DNA from 3 places in the Bacillus haynesii genome. Region 1 is predicted to be linked to each of the others. Evidence: predicted binding sites of a transcription regulator. Region 1 holds the regulator's gene; each other region holds the start of a gene.
The links. Region 1 encodes LexA, which represses DNA repair genes until DNA is damaged. Its sites were predicted from a motif close to CGAACATATGTTCG; they were not measured.
Positions count from the first base shown of each region.

Region 2: a site for LexA is predicted at 2,725-2,738, ahead of uvrB (excinuclease ABC subunit UvrB). Genes of this name have one in related genera too.
Region 3: a site for LexA is predicted at 4,628-4,641, ahead of H2R00_RS14100 (WYL domain-containing protein). Genes of this name have one in related genera too.

Region 1 is NZ_CP059494.1:1,105,826-1,113,577, forward strand. Features, by position in the region: gene H2R00_RS05355 (YneB family resolvase-like protein) at 1-392, opposite strand, end outside; gene yneA (cell division suppressor protein YneA) at 411-722, opposite strand; gene lexA (transcriptional repressor LexA) at 874-1,497, shown strand; gene H2R00_RS05370 (NucA/NucB deoxyribonuclease domain-containing protein) at 1,694-2,122, opposite strand; gene H2R00_RS05375 (thymidylate synthase) at 2,449-3,288, opposite strand; gene H2R00_RS05380 (hypothetical protein) at 3,348-4,109, opposite strand; gene H2R00_RS05385 (prohibitin family protein) at 4,198-5,031, opposite strand; gene H2R00_RS05390 (DUF8570 family protein) at 5,024-5,164, opposite strand; gene wrbA (NAD(P)H:quinone oxidoreductase) at 5,489-6,103, opposite strand; gene H2R00_RS05400 (flavin reductase family protein) at 6,305-6,913, opposite strand; gene H2R00_RS05405 (ring-cleaving dioxygenase) at 6,934-7,752, opposite strand, start outside.
Region 2 is NZ_CP059494.1:3,667,552-3,675,303, forward strand. Features, by position in the region: gene swrA (swarming motility protein SwrAA) at 1-344, shown strand, start outside; gene H2R00_RS18085 (PDZ domain-containing protein) at 642-1,853, shown strand; gene H2R00_RS18090 (DUF5316 domain-containing protein) at 1,977-2,270, shown strand; gene H2R00_RS18095 (CsbA family protein) at 2,389-2,622, shown strand; gene uvrB (excinuclease ABC subunit UvrB) at 2,805-4,790, shown strand; gene uvrA (excinuclease ABC subunit UvrA) at 4,798-7,671, shown strand.
Region 3 is NZ_CP059494.1:2,868,519-2,876,270, reverse strand. Features, by position in the region: rRNA gene H2R00_RS14130 (23S ribosomal RNA) at 1-2,528, shown strand, start outside; rRNA gene rrf (5S ribosomal RNA) at 2,585-2,700, shown strand; tRNA gene H2R00_RS14120 (tRNA-Asn) at 2,743-2,817, shown strand; tRNA gene H2R00_RS14115 (tRNA-Thr) at 2,820-2,892, shown strand; gene H2R00_RS14110 (hypothetical protein) at 3,015-3,182, opposite strand; gene H2R00_RS14105 (serine hydrolase domain-containing protein) at 3,324-4,493, opposite strand; gene H2R00_RS14100 (WYL domain-containing protein) at 4,669-4,890, shown strand; gene H2R00_RS14095 (bile acid:sodium symporter family protein) at 5,004-5,981, shown strand; gene H2R00_RS14090 (DUF5391 family protein) at 6,016-6,429, shown strand; partial or broken gene H2R00_RS14085 (PhzF family phenazine biosynthesis protein) at 6,459-7,327, opposite strand; gene H2R00_RS14080 (exo-beta-N-acetylmuramidase NamZ family protein) at 7,444-7,752, opposite strand, start outside.

The DNA of each region.
Region 1 (7,752 bases):
ATTTTCCGCTGGTATTCCTCAACAATGCCGACAATCTCCAAAACCATCGAGTCCGCTTCGGAAAGCTCAAGCTTTCCGCGGTGAGCCAGCGTGTAGATTTGAACGCCTTCTTTATATAAACAGTGAAGAAGGGCAATTTTGGCATTCCCTCTGCCAAGCCGCGTATCATCCTGTATTAAAACCGCGTCAATATCTGATGTTTTGATTTCCTCGAGCAGATCGAAGACGCCGTCGCGGTCCATTTCATATCCGCTCGCCTGCTCGGAAATGACGTTCACGACGTTCATCCCGTGTTCGGCGGCAAGCGACTGAAGCTCTTCTTCCTGCCGCTTTAATGAGGTTTCCTGCTGCTCCTTCGCAGTGCTTACCCTGGTGTAAATAATCGCATTCATGGAAATCCCCTCAATCTTTTATTCTACAACTGCAAGCTGATATTGATCGGAGTGCTGTTTGGCTAACGGCAGGATCAAGACATCACCTGGCTTAATGACAGAGGTCGGCAGATTGTTTTTATCGGCGACCCACTCAATGAATTTTTGTTTGTCTGCGGGTTTTCCGCCTTTGATCCGGTCGGCCAGCTCCCACAATGTATCGCCATCTTGCACTTCTATTTTAACATATTGCTTTCTTTCTTCGATTTTACCGGCAAAAGACACAAACAGAATACAGCAGCTGATCACAGCAGTAAACAGACTGACAAAAATCAATGATTCACTTTTCATATCCATCACCCCAGAATGTTTGTTCGGTTTTATGATTTCAGTATACATACGAACAAATGTTTCTGTCAATTGTTTTTTTCGAACCTATGTTTGTACTCAAAGGAAAAACATGCTATAATCTAGCTAAAATCGACGTTTTGAGGTGCAAAAAATGACGAAGCTATCAAAAAGACAACTTGATATTTTGCGTTTCATTAAAGAAGAAGTGAAGCGCAAAGGCTATCCGCCTTCCGTCAGGGAGATCGGAGAAGCGGTCGGCCTGGCGTCAAGTTCGACGGTACACGGCCACTTGGCAAGGCTTGAAACGAAGGGATTGATCAGAAGGGATCCGACGAAGCCGAGAGCGATCGAAATTCTCGATACAGAGGAAGAAATTCACATTCCGAAAAACCAGGTTGTCAATGTTCCGGTCATCGGAAAGGTGACGGCCGGTACACCGATTACCGCAGTCGAAAACATTGAGGAATACTTTCCGCTTCCCGACCGCCTGGTGCCGCCGGATGAGCACGTCTTCATGCTGGAGATCATGGGAGAAAGCATGATCGATGCCGGAATTCTTGATCAAGATTATGTGATCGTCAAGCAGCAGAACACCGCAAACAACGGAGATATCGTCGTTGCGATGACCGAAGACGACGAAGCGACTGTTAAGCGGTTTTACAAAGAAGAAACCCATATCCGCCTTCAGCCGGAAAACCCGACGATGGAGCCGATCATCCTTCAGAATGTGACGATTCTCGGAAAAGTCATCGGCGTTTTCCGCACCGTTCATTAAAAATCGGACTCATCAGCAAAACCGCCGACCGGCGGTTTTTTTTCACGAAAAAACAGGCTCACATCCATTTGGCAATGAAGGATGCGAACCTGAAACAGAGGGATTGATAATATGCTTACATTACCATTATCCCCCATAAAGGTTTTTACGTCAACAAAAAATGTTTCCCTAAGGAAATATTTTTGTTGTTTGCCTGTTATTGAACGATAAACAAAATTCTGGTCCCGTCGGCGTAACCGCTCAGCCTGTTCCCGACCCAGGAGCCGGCTCCGCGGTTATCCGATGAGCTTACATATCTGACCGACGCTCCTTTGCCACCTTCTTCACACATGGCCATCGGCCATTCATCACGGTCAAAGCCCGGCTTAGTCGGAATCCCCTTCAATGATTCCTGGCGGCGCTTATCCGCTCCCGATCTTTCAATCGTGCAGACATCTGAATGCCCCGCTTTGATTGCATCGCTTATATGAGCGCCGGTTTCTGGATAGCGCGATGCCGGAAAATACAATATGTCATCATACCTTGCAGCACCTTCGGCTTGCTGAGGAGAATATGCGGCGCCTCCCGAAAGCCCAAGCAGTACCAATGCGGAAAACAGCAGATGAACCGCCCATTTTTTGATCATGACAAAAACAACCTCCCCTTGTATATGCTGGTTTCATTAACAGATTAAGAGAGAATTGTTTTTGCTTTTCGGGTTCTTTGTGAAAAAGACGTTTAGATTGTGTAAATGAACGTTTAGACGAAAATCTCTCCGGTGTTTGCATTTCTGCTCCGTCATAACCTTGAAAAAGCTCGATTTCGAGCTTTTTTAAACTGCACGTACTTTTGGCATCCGCTCTAAACGTCAACACGGCTGCCGTCAGTATACATGCGGCAGCCGGATACGCAACGTATTTTCAGAAAATGATTCATTCCCCCAACAAAAAAACAGGCGGCAAATCCGCCTGTTCATACGGCAACTTCAAATGTCAGCTTGTCGCCGTGCTTATAGTCAATTAATTTAAAATCATCGATTGTAAAGTCATAAAAGTTTTTGATGTCCGGGTTGATCCACAGCTTAGGCGCTTCATACTGCTCGCGTTTCATCTGAATGTTTAAATTGTCGATGTGACGGGTATAGATGTGGCAGTCACCTATATTGAAGATGTATTCGCCCAGCTCATAACCGAGGACCTGAGCGATCATGCGCTGCAAGACATTATATTGGAACACGTTGAACGGGTTGCCGAGCGCCATGTCATTGCTTCTCGCTCTTACTTCCAAAGAAAGCTTTCCTTCCTTCACATACCATTGCGTTTCATAGACGCAGGGCGTCAAGGCCATGCCGTCCAAGTCATCGGGATTCCACAGCATGGTCAAATGCCTGCGTGAAGACGGGTTATGCTGCAACTGATGGAGTAAATAGTCCACTTGATCGACTTTCTGACCGTTAACCGCTCTATTTTTCTTCCCTAATTGATAGCCGTACGCTGCTCCGATTGTGCCGTCTTCAAGCCGCCATTGATCCCAAATATGAACCCCCATATCGTTCAGAACTTGAACATCATTGGATTTCAGCTGCCAAATCCAAAGCAGCTCTTTAATGGCCGTTTTCCACGCCACCTTCTTCGTCGTCAAAATCGGCACTTCTGAATTGTCAAACCGCATTTTTTCGCTCATGATGCTCAGCGTATGAGCCGGCGTTCCGTCTGAATCCCACTTCGTCCGAACCTGATATTCTTCATCGGAGATCCCTGATTCAATAATTTTTTGAATGATTGCATTGTATTGCTGGTCATAATGGCTCATCTAATCCTCTCCTCTTTCCACATGATATGTATAAAATGAGTTTTTTTCAAGGTTTAAGATCATGTGCGGGTTTGATAAATCTCCAATGCTTTCTTAAGCACATTTTTATCGTATCCTGAGACATCATGGATTTTCTCAGTCCAGCCTTCAATTGTGTCCGGCTTCGCTTCTCTGTATAATCCTTGGCTCGTGCTAAGATATATGTCCCAGCCGCTGAATTCCCAATGCGCGATTTCATATTGAAACGGAATTCTGCATTCCAGTAAAGGCGCAGGCTTCAATGCCGCTTGCGAGTATTCAGCCGCCTCCAAGAAAACGGACATGTCAACAGGGTCTGTTGAGTAGACTTGAGTTGACACCTTTCCGTTCGGCCGATGGTAAAGGACCTCAACTCCGCCGGCTGTCGGCATGACTTGAACTTGTGCAGCCGGGAAAAAGCCGTCCAGCTTTTCATTGGTATAATCTTCACATTCGCAGTCGATCAGAATCGGCTGCAGCCATTGGTCTCCCAGATCACACAAAAAGCGCCGCCCTCTCTCATCAAGAGCGATGACTGCGGCATGGGCGCGTTCTGTTTTGAACAAACGGCCGATCGGAAAAGCTTCCACTCCGTCTTTTGTAAACTCATCCAGCAGCCAAATCGAAAGGTCAAAGCAATTGCCGGCAATGCCGTACTCTTGATAGTGTTCCTTCATCATCGATACATTCCGCTGTTTCTTATTCCCAGCCTGATGATAAAACCATGCCTTTGTCAGCGTTTCCATCGGAAAAGCATCGAATTTTCTCCACGTACGGAGAATGGCGTCCGGAGCAAACATCATCTTCCCCCCTGTCCAGAAGCGATTGTTAACACCATTATATACGGGTGCCCGAGATGAAAAAAATCCCTTGGCAAGGGATTTTTTCGTTTTATTTTCCTTTCTCATCGGTCGGAATCTGGATCAGGGAATTCGATCCGGTCGCTTTAGGCATTTTTCCGTCCCATTTTTGAATCCATTGATACTTGATCATTTCATCTGACATCGACTTTTTAATAATTTCGTTGTACTCGGCAATACCTTGGGCTTCGATCTTTTTCTTTTTCGCTTCCGCTTCGGCGATCTTCAGCTCTGTCTGCGTTCTTTCCAGTTCCTGCGAAGACTTCACCCGCGCGTCAATCGCTTCCTGGGTCGCTTTATCAGGCTTTGGCACACCGAGTGTTAAATCGTCAATGACAAAGCCGAGTCCCTTCATATCATCTGCAAATGTTTTTTGGATTTCTGCAGCAGCATCAGATGATTTTTGACCGTATGTATCAATGACGGAGTATTTGGAAATCGACTTTCTTGCAGCGTCCCACAGCCTTGTTTTCAAGTAGCTGTTTTCGATTGATTCAATATCCACCGCTCCGAATTTATTAAACAATTCTACAACTTTATCAGGCTGAACGACATAGTTGTAGGCGATGTCCATTGAGATGTTTTTGCCGTCAGAAGTAGCCACTTGAATATCCTGATTGTTTACCGTTTGCATCCGCACCGGATATCTTGTGACTTTGTCAAACAGCCCCACTAAATGCCAGCCTTGATCCAGCGTTTCTGATTTCACCCCGCCATTCGGGGAATAAACGACGCCGACATATCCGTTCGGAATTTTCTCGATGAACAGGGAAGCCGTGAATCCTCCAATAATTAAAGCGGCAGCGACAATGATTCCGCCGAGCAGCGTTTTGTTTTTATTTTTCTTTGGTTGTTTTTCATTCATCTTTGTCATCCTCCAGCGTTTTCTTTATTTTGCTCGCCCCGCTTCCGACTTTTTTAAAAAGCGGGCTTAACATAAGCCATACGCCAAACCCTATAATGGATAGCAATATGATCGAACCAATCATGACCTTCACTTTTGTTTCACCCCTTTTGCATTTGTTGATTGATCGTATGACTAAATAAAATGATTTCACTTATGTTTACGTTCATATGAACTTAAAGTTTCATTTTTTTAAAATTTAATAGAAAAAAATTTTAACATCGCGAAATCAGCAGTTATTCCTCCTACATGGCATCGTTATAGGATATGTCGGATATCTTACTCTTTATGCCGCGTATATCATGGCGCGTTCGCACAAATAAGAGAAGCGGCATGCTGCCTTTATTCAGCGGAACCAACTATAAGCTGAGCACATACTAAAAAAAAGAGCCAATCATTTGGCTCTTTTAAATTTCAATTATTCTTGATTGCCCTTTTTAACCCATTCAGCTACTGTCACTGTGCGTTTTGCTTGATGTTTCACTGCAGCTTCTACGTCTTCAATCATCTTCCCGTTTTGATCGACTGTAACACTCGTTCCATATGGATTTCCGCCAGCCCCAAATAGGACAGGATCAGTGTATCCAGGAGAAGCAATAATAGCTCCCCAGTGCATCATAGAAGTATATAAGGACAAGATCGTTGCTTCTTGACCACCATGTGGATTTTGAGCGGAGGACATTGCACTTACAACCTTATTAACTGTCTTGCCATTTGCCCAAAGTCCACCTTGTGTATCAAGAAACTGTTTCATTTGGGATGCCATATTACCAAAACGTGTTGGTGTACTGAATATAATAGCATCTGCCCACTCTATATCTTCTGAGGTTACAACTGGAATGTCTTTTGTTGCATCAACAGTTGATTTCCACACTTCATTTCCCTCAATGACTGATTGCGGAGCCAATTCTTGTACTTTTAATACTTTGACCTCAGCACCTGCTTCTTTTGCTCCTTCTGCAGCCCATTTGGCTAATTGATAGTTTGTTCCGCCCATACTATAAAAAACTACAGCTAATTTTACATTTGACATATGATCCATCTCCTTTGATTTTCTAAATAATTTGTCTAAAAACCCCATATTTTCACACCCGCTTTTTTGTTTTCTTTTTGGTAAACCTTTTAAGGACCACCCCCTTGAAAGTGTTTCGCTGCCATTATTATTCCTTACTAGAATAAACTTAAAACATTTCAATTTAATAAATCTCAATTTCGAGATATTATAGGTGATTTATTACTTAGGTCTTTTCCTGGTGAAGATTTCACCAATCTTTGCGTAATCATGTCCGGCCAAGCGACTGATGGCACCGAGGCCTCTTGGATCGATTTTTCCATTTTCATAAATACCGCTTTTGATATGATATTGAACGACTCTGCCTATTATCAAATCGCAGCCGGGGGAATATTTATCTCCCAACTCTAATGAATATTCGAGAACACATTCCATACGCACTTTTGCCTCTTTAACGCCCGGTACCGAGACTTTCACACTTTCAACAGGGGTTAACTCCGCTAACTGAACTTCACTTTGATTTGGAGGTAAGCTTGCGGCCGTTGTATTTATTTTTTCAACATTTTGTTCATCAACGATATGAACCACAAATTCTTTGCTGTTCAAAATATTTCTTGCTGTATCCTTTTGGCTCCCTTCAGAACGTTGAATAGACAGGGAGATCATCGGAGGATTTGAAGATACAATATTAAAATAACTGAAAGGAGCTCCGTTTAAGACGCCCTCCTCTGATACACTTGTAACAAACGCAACAGGTCTCGGTATAATACTCCCGATTAAAAACTTGTAGTTCTCTCTTTCTGTTTTTGTATGCGGATCAATGGACAGCATTGAATCACTTCCTTACAAAATTAATCCAGCGCCTTCACTGTTATAGGAATTAACCTTCTTTCTAACTGCTCTCTGTAGTGTTCATACTGAGCTGGCAGCATTAACTGTTCTCCCATTGTTTGATGTGATTCATCATGGGCGAATCCTGGAGGATCTGTGGCTATTTCAAATAAGATCTCCCCGTGCTCTCTAAAATAAATCGCGTTAAAATAATTTCTGTCTTGCACAGGTGTAACACGATAACCATTTTCCGCAACATATTTTTGCCATTCTAATTGATCATTGTCATCAATAGCTCTCCAGGCAATATGATGAACTGTACCAGTCCCCATTTGCCCGCTGCCTATAGTTGTTAATTTCAAATCAATCATATTTCCTATGTCACCAGAAGAACGAAAACGTACAAAATCTCCTTCTTCCCCAACTTTTTCAAGCCCCATGACCTTCTCTAATAATTCAGCCGTTTTTTCCGGTTGTTTAGATAAAAGTGTGGCTCCGCCAAATCCTTTGATTGCATTATCCGGTGTTATTTCTCCTATCTTCCAGTTGTTCTTTTCCCCTTCTTCTCTTTCGACAATTTCCAGATGAAGTCCATGCGGATCATCGAATTCCAAGTATTCCTCTCCAAAACGGTTCATTTTTGTATAAGGCACATTGAATTTTGCTAATCTGTTTTCCCAAAATGCCATTGCACCTTTAGGAACGATGTAAGAAGTAACTCCCACCTGACCATCTCCGATTACTCCTCGACGGGCACCTACCCATGGAAAGAATGTAATAATCGTTCCCGGTTTTCCGCCTTCATTGCCGAAATACAGGTGGTATGTTCCCGGATCATC
Region 2 (7,752 bases), 1.7 Mb from region 1:
CAAGTATTGTGAGAGAGAAAAAATACTATGAATTAGTGGAGCAGTTAAAAGTTCGATCACAAGACGTTACGTTTTCCGCTACAAAGGCAGTAGGATTGCTTATGCTGTTCAGCAGATACCTCGTGAACTACACTTCGGTCGAAAGTGTGGAGGATATCAATGAGGATTGCGCGGAACTTTATTTCAACTACTTGATGGACAACCACAAGCGGCTCGGCATCAATCTGACCGATATCAAGCGGTCAATGCAGCTGATAGGAGATATTCTTGATGTCGAAGTCAATCATTACCTGAAAGACTTTTCTTTGTCGAATGTAACGCTTTGGATGAGCCAGGAGAAATAAACCTCACGTTTACCATACCCAAGCATTTTATTATTTGTTAGAATAATAATAAAATGCACCAGCTTGCCTAAAGGTGCCAGCATTTGTCGTCACGAATGCGCTTGAAAAGCACCGGCGTTAAAGCATCATGACGAAAGTTTCTGCGGCTGACGGCTCAGGCATCCCGCCTGAACGGCCGCCCGTCATTTCCTCGTGCCGACGCTTTAGACAAGCTGGGATTCCCTAAAATATCCAACGTTAAAAAGCTGTCGTATTTAAGGCGGCCTGAAATGCTTGGCTGAGGCGGTGAACGTTCCCTTGTCTGTTGAAGAAAGCTTAATTGAACTTTTAAAAGGAGCAGGATTGTTCTTTTTGCACCCGCTCTTCTATTTTATGATGATCATGAGCCTTGCTTACGGCTATGCCCGGATCAAACGTGAAAGAAAGACATTCCATACGCGTATTGAAGATATTTATGACGAGTTCAAGTTTACATATTCCAAGGGACTATTGGCAGGACTCGTGCTGTCCATTGTTTCGTTCGGCTTAGGGCTGTATCTCCCGGTGGGCATGCTGGTTTTAATAGCGGCGGTCAGCGTTGTCGCAGCTTTAACTTTCAGACAGAGTCTGCTGTCAGCGGCGTATACGCTTGGCGTTAGCATTGTCGCCGGTTTATGTATTGAATACACCGGTTTCGGAGTGCTTGACGCGTTTCTGCCGCAGCTGTCCCTCGCGAATTGGCCGGCTGCTGCCGTCCTGCTCGGACTTCTGTTGGTGGCGGAAGGAGTGCTTGTCTACAAAACGGCACATATCAAAACTTCCCCTGCAATCGTCATGAGCAGAAGAGGGCTCCCAATCGGACAGCAGATTGCGGGCAGAACCTGGCTTCTGCCGTTGTTCATTCTCATTCCGGGACATGCGATCGAATCATCGGTTCCGTGGTGGCCCGTTTTGTCATTTAACGGCGGCTTTGAGCTCCTGTGGATTCCGTATTTCATCGGCTTCGGGCAAAGGGTTCAAGGATCGCTTCCGATTGAAAGCATTAAAATTACAGCGAGGCGCATCAGCGTGCTTGGTATCATCATTCTGCTGATCGCGGCAGGAAGCGTATGGTGGACGCCGCTTGCCGCTCTTGCAGCCGCAGCAGCGATCGCAGGAAGAGCCTTTTTATCCTGGAAACAGCGGATGAACGACAATTCCGCCCCTTTCCATTTTTCAAAGAGAGACCAGGGGCTGATGGTCCTCGGGATTATTCCGAACACGCCGGCAGCCGGTCTCGGTCTCAAGATTGGCGAAATCATCACGAAGGTCAACGGGATTGAAGTGAAAAATGCTGCGGACTTCTACGAAGCGCTTCAGAAGAACCGGGCTTTCTTCAAACTTGAAGTCGTCGGTTTAAACAATGAAATTCGTTTTGAACAAAGAGCTTCATATGAAGGGGAGCATCATGAGCTCGGCATCATCTTTGTAAAAGAAGAGGATGCGGTGATGAAGCATGCCGAGGCAGCAGCCTCAGCGGAAACAGAATAATTGATTTTAAAAAAGCGCCGCTTTCAGGCGCTTTTGCTTTTGCCTTGTGCGAAACTTTTTGGTTGTCTTTTACAAAACGTTCCGCTAGGATGATGGATAGAACTGATTGAAGGAGAATGATTGATGAAAAAGGCTTTTCTCGCCGGAGCTTTCATTTGTTTGATTGCCGTATTGGTTTCGGCTGCGGCCGGAGATTGGACGTTGATTTTCAAAGTTTCAGGAGCCGCCGGCCTAGGCGCAATTCTGTTGTCTGCTTTATGTTCGGGCGTATTTGTCAGCGGTGACCGTTTCAGGGGAAATCACGATTCGGAAACGAAAGAGCACAGGGATTGGAACGGCAAGCTGGCAAACGCGCTCGCCATTTTTGCGATGCCGAACCTCCTGGCTGCCGGAATCTCGTTCTTTTTCGCCTTTTAACGTCTGATTCCGAATAACGCGGCATGATGATGGACAAAATGAATGAGTGTCCATGTTTGTCCGTTTCTTTGTTCTTTAATATAATCGAATAAGATCAAGAAACGTGAGGAGGGTTTTTGTGTTTACAAAAGCCGTTTTTGCACTGATATTTCCTTTCTTGCTTGTCTTGTTTTTTACAAGGGTGACCTATAACCATTACGTCGGGATTGCGCTCACTGCAGCGCTGTTGTTCGCTTCATATTTAAAAGGTTATACGGAAACCTTTTTTATTGTAGGACTTGATATCGCCTCGCTCGTGGCCGGTTCGCTCTATGTGGCGAAAAAGGTGGGCGAAAAGAAGGAAGACTCATAGAACCGTAAGGATGATTGCCGTGAAGCCCTGCTTTTGATGCCAAAAAGGAGGGGTTTTTTGATAGATCAGGAATGGCCGGCTTTTGTGGAAAAACACAAAAACCGAACTTTAGTTCGTATTTTTGCTTCGGGTGTGTTAAAATAATAAACAGGAAGATTTCGTAAAGAAACGGAGGCTTTTTTGTGAAAGACCGCTTTGAATTAGTCTCGAATTATCAGCCCCAGGGGGATCAGCCGAAAGCGATTGATCAGCTTGTCAAAGGAATTAATGAAGGCAGAAAGCATCAGACACTTTTAGGGGCAACCGGTACAGGAAAGACGTTTACGATGTCAAACGTGATTAAAGAAGTCAACAAACCGACTCTTGTGATCGCCCACAACAAAACGCTCGCCGGGCAGCTGTACAGCGAGTTTAAAGAATTTTTCCCCAACAACGCAGTCGAATATTTTGTCAGCTATTATGACTATTACCAGCCTGAGGCTTACGTGCCCCAGACTGATACATTTATCGAAAAAGATGCCAGCATTAACGATGAGATTGATAAATTAAGGCACTCTGCCACGTCTGCTCTTTTTGAACGCAAAGATGTCATCATTGTGGCGAGTGTCTCTTGTATTTACGGCTTGGGTTCTCCGGAGGAATACAGGGAACTGGTGCTTTCGCTCAGAACGGAAATGGAAATCGAGCGCAATGAGCTGCTCAGAAAGCTCGTTGACATCCAATATGCGCGGAATGATATCGACTTTCAGCGCGGAACATTCAGGGTGCGCGGCGATGTCGTCGAGATCTTTCCGGCTTCAAGGGATGAGCACTGCATCCGGGTTGAATTTTTCGGGGACGAAATCGAACGGATCAGAGAAGTGGATGCCCTGACAGGCGAAATTTTAGGGGAGAGGGAACACGTCGCGATCTTCCCGGCTTCCCACTTCGTCACACGCGAAGAAAAGATGAAGAAAGCGATCATAAACATTGAAGAGGAGCTGGAAGAGCGCCTCAAAGCGCTTCGTGAAGAAGGCAAGCTCCTTGAAGCGCAGCGTCTGGAGCAGCGAACGAGATACGATTTGGAAATGATGCGCGAAATGGGCTTTTGCTCGGGCATCGAAAACTATTCAAGACATTTGACGCTTCGTCCGGCAGGATCGACTCCATATACGCTGCTCGATTACTTTCCGGATGATTTCCTGCTGGTCATAGATGAGTCGCATGTCACCATGCCGCAGATCAGAGGAATGTACAACGGAGACCAGGCGAGAAAACAAGTTCTCGTCGATCACGGATTCAGGCTTCCTTCCGCTTTGGATAACCGTCCGCTCAGGTTTGAAGAGTTTGAAAAGCACATTCACAACATCGTGTATGTGTCGGCTACGCCGGGGCCTTATGAACTTGAGCATACGCCTGAAATGGTAGAGCAGATCATCCGACCGACAGGGCTGCTCGATCCGATCATTGAAGTGAGGCCGATTGAAGGGCAGATTGATGATCTGATCGGTGAAATCCAGCAGAGAATCGAGCGGAATGAACGCGTCCTCGTCACTACGCTGACGAAAAAAATGTCCGAGGATTTGACGGATTATCTGAAGGAAATCGGAATCAAGGTCACGTACCTCCATTCTGAGATTAAAACGCTGGAGCGAATCGAGATCATCCGCGATCTTCGTCTCGGCAAGCATGACGTTCTCGTCGGCATCAACCTGCTGAGGGAAGGACTCGATATTCCGGAGGTTTCACTTGTCGCCATCCTTGACGCAGACAAAGAAGGCTTTTTGCGTTCTGAGCGTTCGCTCATCCAAACGATCGGCCGCGCCGCCAGAAATGCCGAAGGCCGCGTAATCATGTATGCCGACAAAATCACCAACTCGATGGAAATCGCAATCAATGAAACGAAGCGCCGCCGCGAACAGCAGGAGGCCTATAATGAGAAACACGGCATTACGCCGAAAACGATCAACAAAAAGATCAGAGACGTCATCCGGGCAACTCATGCTGCTGAAGAACAGGAAGAATATCAAGTGAAAGAGGAGTCGAAGCTTTCGAAGATGACGAAGAAAGAGCGGGAAAAAGTGATCGCTCAAATGGAAAGCGACATGAAGGAAGCCGCAAAAGCGCTTGACTTTGAACGTGCCGCTGAGCTTCGCGACTTGCTCCTAGAGTTAAAATCGGAAGGATGAATAGAGAATGGCAACGAAACGAATTGAGGTGAAAGGTGCAAGGGCCCACAATCTGAAAAATATCGATGTCTCTATTCCGAGGGATCAGCTTGTCGTGCTGACAGGTCTTTCGGGATCAGGGAAATCATCCCTTGCGTTCGATACGATATATGCAGAAGGGCAACGGCGCTATGTCGAGTCTCTCTCCGCATATGCCCGCCAGTTTTTAGGACAGATGGACAAACCCGACGTCGATGCGATCGAAGGCCTGTCGCCGGCGATCAGCATCGATCAGAAAACAACGAGCCGGAACCCCCGATCGACAGTCGGAACGGTGACGGAAATCTATGATTATCTCCGGCTGCTGTTTGCCAGAATCGGAAAGCCGGTTTGCCCGGTTCACGGCATTGAAATTACCTCGCAAACGATCGAACAGATGACGGACAGAATTTTGGAATATCCCGAGCGCACGAAGCTCCAGGTGCTCGCGCCAATCGTCTCTGGAAGAAAAGGTTCGCATGTGAAAGTGCTCGATCAAATCAGAAAGCAAGGCTATGTAAGAGTCCGGATCGACGGCGAAATGAACGACCTTTCAGAGGACATCGAGCTCGAAAAGAATAAAAAGCATTCGATCGAAGTCGTCGTCGACCGCATCGTCATAAAAGAAGGCGTAACCGCCCGTCTCACAGACTCGCTCGAAACGGCGCTCCGCCTCGGCGAAGGCCGGGTGATCATCGATGTGATCGGACAGGAAGAGCTGCTTTTCAGCGAACATCATGCCTGCCCGCACTGCGGTTTTTCAATCGGTGAACTGGAGCCGAGAATGTTCTCTTTCAACAGCCCGTTCGGCGCGTGTCCGAGCTGCGACGGCCTCGGGTCCAAGCTGGAAGTCGATGTAGAGCTCGTCATTCCAAACGATGAGCTGTCGTTAAAGGAGAATGCGATTGCACCTTGGGAACCGCAGAGCTCCCAATACTATCCGAAGCTGCTTGAAGCGGTATGCAGCCACTATGGAATCGATATGGATGTTCCGGTCAGAGAGCTGCCGAAGCATCACCTTGAAAAAATCCTCTACGGCAGCGGAGGCGAGCAGATTTATTTCAAATATGAAAACGACTTCGGACAAGTCCGGGAAAACTACATTGAGTTCGAAGGCGTCATCCGCAATATCGAAAGGCGCTATAAAGAAACCAGCTCGGATTACGTTCGTGAACTGATGGAAAAATATATGGCCAATCAGCCGTGCCCTTCATGCAAAGGCTACCGTCTGAAAAAGGAATCCCTTGCCGTGCTGATAAACGGCCTTCACATCGGTAAGATAACCGAAATGTCGGTTTCTAACGCCCTTCAATTTTTCCGTGAACTTGAACTTTCGGAAAAAGACATGAAGATCGCCAACCTCATTTTACGGGAGATTGAAGAGCGGCTCGGATTTTTGAATAATGTCGGGCTTGACTATTTGACGCTCAGCCGCGCAGCCGGTACTCTGTCGGGGGGAGAAGCGCAGCGGATCAGGCTTGCAACGCAAATTGGCTCAAGGCTGACCGGTGTCCTCTATATCCTTGATGAGCCGTCAATCGGTCTTCATCAGCGCGATAACGACCGTCTGATTGAGACGCTCAAAAATATGAGGGATATCGGAAACACATTGATCGTGGTCGAGCATGATGAAGATACGATGCTTGCTGCCGATTATTTAATCGATATCGGACCCGGCGCGGGCGTACACGGGGGAGAAGTGATCTCCGCCGGAACACCGGAAGAAGTGATGAACGATGATCAATCGTTGACAGGGCAGTACCTCTCAGGGAAAAAATTCATTCCTCTTCCTGCCGAGAGAAGGAAGCCTGACAACCGTTTTATCGAGGTAAAAGGAGCAAAGGAAAACAACTTGAAAAATGTTTCCGTGAAGTTTCCGCTCGGCGTGTTCACAGCTGTTACCGGAGTATCGGGATCAGGGAAAAGCACGCTCGTCAATGAAATTCTCCACAAAACGCTGGCTCAGAAACTGCATCGGGCGAAGGCAAAACCGGGAGAGTTCAAAGAAATAAAAGGCATCGAGCACCTCGATAAAGTGATCGACATCGACCAGTCTCCGATCGGCCGGACGCCGAGGTCAAACCCGGCCACATATACCGGTGTGTTCGATGATATCCGCGACGTGTTTGCCCAGACGAATGAAGCGAAAGTCAGAGGATACAAGAAAGGGCGCTTCAGCTTTAACGTCAAAGGCGGACGCTGTGAGGCCTGCAAAGGCGACGGAATTATCAAAATCGAAATGCACTTCCTGCCCGATGTATATGTTCCTTGTGAGGTTTGCCATGGTAAGAGATACAACCGTGAAACGCTTCAAGTCACGTACAAAGGTAAAAATATTTCTGACGTGCTTGAGATGACGGTCGAGAATGCCGTTCAATTTTTTGAGAACATCCCGAAAATCAAGCGCAAGCTGCAGACCCTCTATGATGTCGGTCTTGGCTATATTACGCTCGGACAGCCGGCTACAACGCTTTCCGGGGGAGAAGCGCAGCGGGTCAAATTGGCATCTGAACTTCATCGCCGTTCAACGGGAAGATCCCTTTATATTTTGGACGAGCCGACGACAGGACTGCATGTCGATGATATCGCAAGGCTTCTGGCCGTTCTTCAGCGCCTGGTCGATAACGGAGATACAGTGCTTGTGATCGAACACAATCTCGATATTATAAAAGCAGCTGATTATTTGATCGACTTGGGTCCTGAAGGCGGAGACGGCGGTGGGATGATCGTGGCTGCAGGACCTCCCGAAGAAGTCATGAAAGTCGAAGGGTCATATACCGGCCGCTATTTAAAACCGATCATTGAACGCGACAAAAACAGAATGAAGAAGCGGCTTCAAGAAAAAGAAGCTGTCAAACCGTAAAAAACATGCTGCCGATGTCACATCGGCAGCTTTTTCAATGGCCGAATGATCAGCGGCAAGCTTCGTTCAAAAGATTTTCAT
Region 3 (7,752 bases), 1.8 Mb from region 1:
TTCTCTCCTGAGTGGATCCTGAGTACGGCGGAACACGTGAAATTCCGTCGGAATCCGGGAGGACCATCTCCCAAGGCTAAATACTCCTAGTGACCGATAGTGAACCAGTACCGTGAGGAAAGGTGAAAAGCACCCCGGAAGGGAGTGAAAGAGATCCTGAAACCGTGTGCCTACAAGTAGTCAGAGCCCGTTAACGGGTGATGGCGTGCCTTTTGTAGAATGAACCGGCGAGTTACGATCCCGTGCAAGGTTAAGTTTGAAAAGACGGAGCCGCAGCGAAAGCGAGTCTGAATAGGGCGCATGAGTACGTGGTCGTAGACCCGAAACCAGGTGATCTACCCATGTCCAGGGTGAAGTTCAGGTAACACTGAATGGAGGCCCGAACCCACGCACGTTGAAAAGTGCGGGGATGAGGTGTGGGTAGGGGTGAAATGCCAATCGAACCTGGAGATAGCTGGTTCTCTCCGAAATAGCTTTAGGGCTAGCCTCAAGGTAAGAGTCTTGGAGGTAGAGCACTGATTGGACTAGGGGCCCCTACCGGGTTACCGAATTCAGTCAAACTCCGAATGCCAAAGACTTATCCTTGGGAGTCAGACTGCGAGTGATAAGATCCGTAGTCGAAAGGGAAACAGCCCAGACCGCCAGCTAAGGTCCCAAAGTATACGTTAAGTGGAAAAGGATGTGGAGTTGCTTAGACAACCAGGATGTTGGCTTAGAAGCAGCCACCATTTAAAGAGTGCGTAATAGCTCACTGGTCGAGTGACTCTGCGCCGAAAATGTACCGGGGCTAAACGTATCACCGAAGCTGCGGACTGTTCTTACGAACAGTGGTAGGAGAGCGTTCTAAGGGCTGTGAAGCGAGACCGGAAGGACTCGTGGAGCGCTTAGAAGTGAGAATGCCGGTATGAGTAGCGAAAGAGGGTGAGAATCCCCTCCACCGAATGCCTAAGGTTTCCTGAGGAAGGCTCGTCCGCTCAGGGTTAGTCGGGACCTAAGCCGAGGCCGAAAGGCGTAGGCGATGGACAACAGGTTGATATTCCTGTACCACCTCCTCACCATTTGAGCAATGGGGGGACGCAGGAGGATAGGGTAAGCGCGGTATTGGATATCCGCGTCCAAGCAGTTAGGCTGGGAAATAGGCAAATCCGTTTCCCATAAGGCTGAGCTGTGATGGCGAGCGAAATATAGTAGCGAAGTTCCTGATTCCACACTGCCAAGAAAAGCCTCTAGCGAGGTGAGAGGTGCCCGTACCGCAAACCGACACAGGTAGGCGAGGAGAGAATCCTAAGGTGATCGAGAGAACTCTCGTTAAGGAACTCGGCAAAATGACCCCGTAACTTCGGGAGAAGGGGTGCTCTGTTAGGGTGCAAGCCCGAGAGAGCCGCAGTGAATAGGCCCAGGCGACTGTTTAGCAAAAACACAGGTCTCTGCGAAGCCGTAAGGCGAAGTATAGGGCTGACGCCTGCCCGGTGCTGGAAGGTTAAGAGGAGCGCTTAGCGTATGCGAAGGTGCGAATTGAAGCCCCAGTAAACGGCGGCCGTAACTATAACGGTCCTAAGGTAGCGAAATTCCTTGTCGGGTAAGTTCCGACCCGCACGAAAGGCGCAACGATCTGGGCACTGTCTCAACGAGAGACTCGGTGAAATTATAGTACCTGTGAAGATGCAGGTTACCCGCGACAGGACGGAAAGACCCCGTGGAGCTTTACTGCAGCCTGATATTGAATGTTGGTACAGCTTGTACAGGATAGGTAGGAGCCTTGGAAACCGGAGCGCCAGCTTCGGTGGAGGCATCGGTGGGATACTACCCTGGCTGTATTGACCTTCTAACCCGCTGCCCTTATCGGGCAGGAGACAGTGTCAGGTGGGCAGTTTGACTGGGGCGGTCGCCTCCTAAAAGGTAACGGAGGCGCCCAAAGGTTCCCTCAGAATGGTTGGAAATCATTCGCAGAGTGTAAAGGCACAAGGGAGCTTGACTGCGAGACCTACAAGTCGAGCAGGGACGAAAGTCGGGCTTAGTGATCCGGTGGTTCCGCATGGAAGGGCCATCGCTCAACGGATAAAAGCTACCCCGGGGATAACAGGCTTATCTCCCCCAAGAGTCCACATCGACGGGGAGGTTTGGCACCTCGATGTCGGCTCATCGCATCCTGGGGCTGTAGTCGGTCCCAAGGGTTGGGCTGTTCGCCCATTAAAGCGGTACGCGAGCTGGGTTCAGAACGTCGTGAGACAGTTCGGTCCCTATCCGTCGCGGGCGCAGGAAATTTGAGAGGAGCTGTCCTTAGTACGAGAGGACCGGGATGGACGCACCGCTGGTGTACCAGTTGTTCTGCCAAGGGCATCGCTGGGTAGCTATGTGCGGACGGGATAAGTGCTGAAAGCATCTAAGCATGAAGCCCCCCTCAAGATGAGATTTCCCATTCCGCAAGGAAGTAAGATCCCTGAAAGATGATCAGGTTGATAGGTCTGAGGTGGAAGTGTGGCGACACATGGAGCTGACAGATACTAATCGATCGAGGACTTAACCTAAATATTTGTGAATTGTCTGACCGTTATCTAGTTTTGAGAGAACACCTCTCAATTAGTTTGGTGGCGATAGCGAAGAGGTCACACCCGTTCCCATGCCGAACACGGAAGTTAAGCTCTTCAGCGCCGATGGTAGTTGGGGGCTTCCCCCTGTGAGAGTAGGACGCCGCCAAGCTGTTTATATATCTTTACCCTGCATGAATTGAAGCTATCTTATTCCGCAGTAGCTCAGTGGTAGAGCTATCGGCTGTTAACCGATCGGTCGCAGGTTCGAATCCTGCCTGCGGAGCCAATGCTTCCATAGCTCAGCAGGTAGAGCACTTCCATGGTAAGGAAGAGGTCAGCGGTTCGAGCCCGCTTGGAAGCTTAAGTGAATACGTTGATATGACAAGGTTTCTCCTATTGTGGGGAAAGCTTTTTTTGTTTTTGCGATATTTTGCTTCCGACTTATTGAATGTATAAAAGCAGGCTAAATGCCTGCTTTTACTTTTATCCCCATAAAACGTTCAGTGTGACTTCTAAGACAAGAAGAAACAACATATAACTTGCATACTTTAACGTATCAGGTTCATGCTGTTTTGAGTCTTTAAAAGTCCATATAAATAATGCTGCAACGCCTATAATGGTCACGATTTTGCTAAGCGTTAATAAAGACATGACAACCTTCCTTTATATTGAAAACTCATTTATCATCTATCTTCTATATTTATAATTAAAATCCCTTTTAGCTGTAAAAACACTCTTTTCCATTAAAACAAGCTCTCTGTCATCTGAGCCAGAGAGCTTGTTTAAGCATATTTAAAATCCATTTAAAATAGAGAAGATCCGATTATTCACACTGCCAAAAGACTTAATGTTGTTTTGGATGTTGGAAAATAGGATGACGTATCTGCTCCCTGTCAGACTGAAGCTGTTTAATATGTTGTAGCCGGGCATGACACCGTGACTTGAATAGCTTCCAGGAGACACATAAAAGCCCATGCCGTATGTTGCTTTGTTCGGTGTAAACATTTTTGTAAAACTGTCATTGGAAATGATTTTTCTTTCGTAAAGTGCTTTATCAAACAAATACATGTCATAAGCGGTCATATAAATATCACCGGCTCCGTAAAGCTGTGATAGATCCGGCATGTCAGGCGTAAAAAGCTTTTTTTGCAGGTTTAATTTATACCCTGTCGATGGATTTGACTCTTTAGCAAATGTTTTATAAAAGCCTGCGTGCTCCATACCGGCAGGATTAAAAATATGCTTTTTGATGTATTGGTCGACTGGTTCACCGCTTACCATGGAAACAATGTATGCGAGAACAGAGTAATTGGAGTCTCTATAATCCCATTTTCCAGTTGGGTATTTTACGCCCCGTTTTTCGATATCTTTAATTAAATCTTCCGGCGAAATATATCCGCGGCCTTCTTTGTGACCCCTAATTCCGGATGTGTGCGTCAAGAAATGATAAAGGGTGATCTTTGAGCCGTTTGGAAAATCAGGAAGATACTTAGAAACAGGGTCATTTACAGATAGTAATCCTTTTTCCTCAAGCTGTAGAATTGCCGTTGCAATAATCGCTTTTTGTGATGACCCTATATAAAAGACGGTATCCGGTGTATTGGGGACCATTTCTTCGCGGTTTGCATATAAATACCCTTTGCTTGTCACCACTTTTCCATCTTCTACGATCAATGCTGTGCCGCTGAATCCAATGCTTTTTAAATATTGATCCAATTGAGCATTATCATTTTTTGTAACGATAGGGCTCTTTTTTGTTTCATTTTGATTTGTCTTCTTCTTTGCTTCAGGTTGTGCCTTTTTTTCAGTTGCCTGCAATTGGTTTTCCTGGTGATCTCGCATACCGCTTGGAAGTGCAAGATAAATTAATCCACAAACAAGCAGAAAGGAAAATATGATGAGCCTCCTTTTTGTTTTCTGCTTTTTTCTTTTCTTTATTCGCGTTCTGTATGTTCTTGCCATGTCGGGTACTCCTTCTTTTATATGTGACGTATTTACTGACGCAATAACCCCTTAAAAAGTTTCTTCAAAATGCTAATATTTTCATACATGAACTCGAATAATGCCAAAATTTACATTCTGTTTATACTTGATCTAGAACAAACGTTCTCATAAAATAAAGATGTGAGGTGAGACGATGAAAAAGCTGTTGTATCGTTCCATGGAAGACGGTTTTCCGGTAGAAATCATTTACATGAAAAAAAGCGGTTTTTCTAAGCGGGCGATTCTTGTAAAAGAAATAAAAAACGGTTATGTGAAAGCATTTTGCTTTCAAAAACAACAGATTAGAATGTTTAAGATGGAGTCCATTTTGTCCGTGTTCCCATATAAAAAAAGAAATTCAGCCCATTATGCTTAAAAGCTGTTTCTCCATCTTGTTGTTTCTTTCTGTATTCCCTTCCTGTTTTGATATTCCATCTTTTGTTATAATGAATGTAAATTCGATTTAAAGAGAGCGGGCGTTTTACATCTATGCTTCAGACGATCAATAAAACACTTGGTAAGATTATGCCTTTACTGACGCCTTTAAGTGTTGTCAGCGGAGTGCTGCTTGCGGATTACTTAAGTGGGCTGGCGGGTCTTGTGCCGTGGATTTTTGCGTTCATGACGTTTGCCGGCAGCCTTGGGGCAAATTTTCAGTCGCTGAAAACAGCGATGGTTCATCCCTTGCCGATGCTTCTCGCTTTATTTGTTTTGCACATATTTATGCCTGTTTTGGCATGGAGCACGGGGCATCTCGTGTTTAGCGGGGATTCATTGACGATTACAGGGCTTACCCTTGGTGTTGTCATTCCGACGGGTATTACGAGTATGATTTGGGCTGCCATGTATAAAGGAAACATCGGCTTAACCCTATCGATTATTTTAGTGGACACCATTCTTTCGCCTTTTATTGTTCCGTTCAGTCTTTCCATTTTGGCCGGTGCGCATGTTGAAATGGACGTTATCGGTATGATGAAAGGTTTAGTCGGAATGATTGTGATTCCTTCTTTATTAGGAATGCTCGTCAATCAATTTTCAATACCGGAGCGGACAGCGCGTTTAAGCGCGAATTGTGCTCCATTTTCGAAAATCGGGTTAGCCGCCGTGGTGGCGATTAACAGCTCAGTGGTTGCTCCTTACCTGAAAAACGTCGATTTAAAGTTTTTAACGATAGCCGTTACGGTTTTTTTGGTGGCATTTACAGGCTACCTGACAGCTTGGCTGATAGGCCGGCTGATGAAGCGGCCCCAGGAGGAAATCGTAGCTTTAATTTTTACTGGCGGAATGCGGAATATTAGCGCGGGAGCTGTGTTGGCCACCGGATTTTTTCCGCCGCAAGTGGCGGTACCCGTTGTCATCGGCATGCTGTTCCAACAAGTCCTGGCCGCGCTATTTGGGCATTTGATTGCAAGAAGCGAGCTTAAAAAAGCGTATCATTTGGACAAAAAGACGAGTCTGCCCTCATAGTTGGCAGACTCAAACCTTACAGGAGTGAAAAACAATGAAAACCAATAAAGTAAGTGTGATGATCTGGACTTTAATCTCCGCATTTTTGTTTTGTTCTATGATAGTCACAGCTTCACTTTCTCCGCTCGCTCATTCAGGGCCTCATGCTAATGAGTTTGGCACTTTGGGGATGTGGGCCGCAATCGGAACCGTTTTGCTCTTATATATGCTGCCCCTCGCTGTTTATATGGCAGGGTTTGATGCAATGAAGTTTGTGATGGCTGTTCTTTGCGGAATCGGATTACTCATCGCGCTGACCATGATTCCAGTGGTTATGTTGATTGGCGCTTTTGGCGGATATGCTTTTGCATTATTGGGCGTCGCAGGCCTTTGCATTTTGTTAGCGATCGTGAATGTGATTTGGTTAGTCGTCGCCTTTCGCCGGCCGTCGGCAAGTGCCTCTTTCTGATATTCAAAAACCGCTTTCCCGCGTTCTGTTCAAGTTCGCCAAGTTCCTTTTGCGATCAGGTGGACGTTTCCCCCGACGTAAATCTCTGTGCTGTTTTCCGTTGTTTGCGCTTCAATATAAAGCAGGGAAGGGCGGTTTATTTCAAACCCTTGTTCAGCCCTTATGCTGAGTTCATTTTGATTAAAATAACCGTGATGCAGTAAATATCCTGCGAGATCCCCGATTGCGCTTCCTGTTGCCGGATCTTCGGGAACGCTGAGACAGTCGCAAAATACTCGTGCATTGATGTGGTTTTGTTCATGATATGTTTCGGTGGAAAAAACGAGCAGACTGGCTTCTGTTTCTTTTATAAAAGCTTCAAACCGATCCTTGTTGATTTTGCATTTTTTAACTGCATTTAGCGAATTTAATGGTACGATAACTGCCGGAAGGCCTGTAGAAACCTCTTGTATCGGGAAATTCGAATCCATATCATATGTGTCGATTCCTAGTACCTTGCCATCATTTCTTTATCAAAAATTTGATTAAATACGGGCGGATTTTGCTTCATCCAAATGATCTGATCATCACCTTTGTCAAACGTCACTGGTATTGCGCCTGCTGTTACATTTAAAATGACATTTGAAGATGGTTCAGTTTCGATTTCATTTTTAATGATAAACGCTGTGCCCAGCGTCGGATGTCCTGCAAACGGAATTTCTTTTTCCGGGGTGAAAATTCGGACATCGTACCCGCCGTTTCCCTGTTTCCCTAGTATAAATGTTGTCTCGGAAAAATTGATTTCCCTGGCTATTTTTTGCATTTCATCACTTGATAGGTTTTTTTCTGTTTTAAAAACAGCGAGCTGATTTCCTGTATATTTTGTTTCTGCAAACACATCCACAAGATAAAATTCCATCTGATGTCTCTCCCCTTTAAAATGACCTTCCCGCCCTAAAGGCAGTTTTACATATCTTACATGAGATGAGAATCATTGAACAGTCCAAAAATAAAGAAGAGCGGCTCCCGCTCTTCCTAATAAAGCAAATACTTCTTTCTGATATTCATAAACCGTTTTTGCTCTGCTTCGTATTTTTTGACGATTTCATCAATTGAAGCACCTTGCTCAATCATTGTTTTCACCCATCCGTTCCCGATCAGACGGTTGAAATTGCCTGAAGGGAGGAACTCAAAGTCGTCCGGGTAGAGGTCATGGACGGTTTTGATGATCGCGATACCGGTATTTACAGGCTTAAAAGCGGATCGGTTTGTCACGTAAAGCTCGACCCCGTGGCACAGTTTATTTTGATGCTTTGAAAATGTCGGAGTGAACGAGGCGGCTCT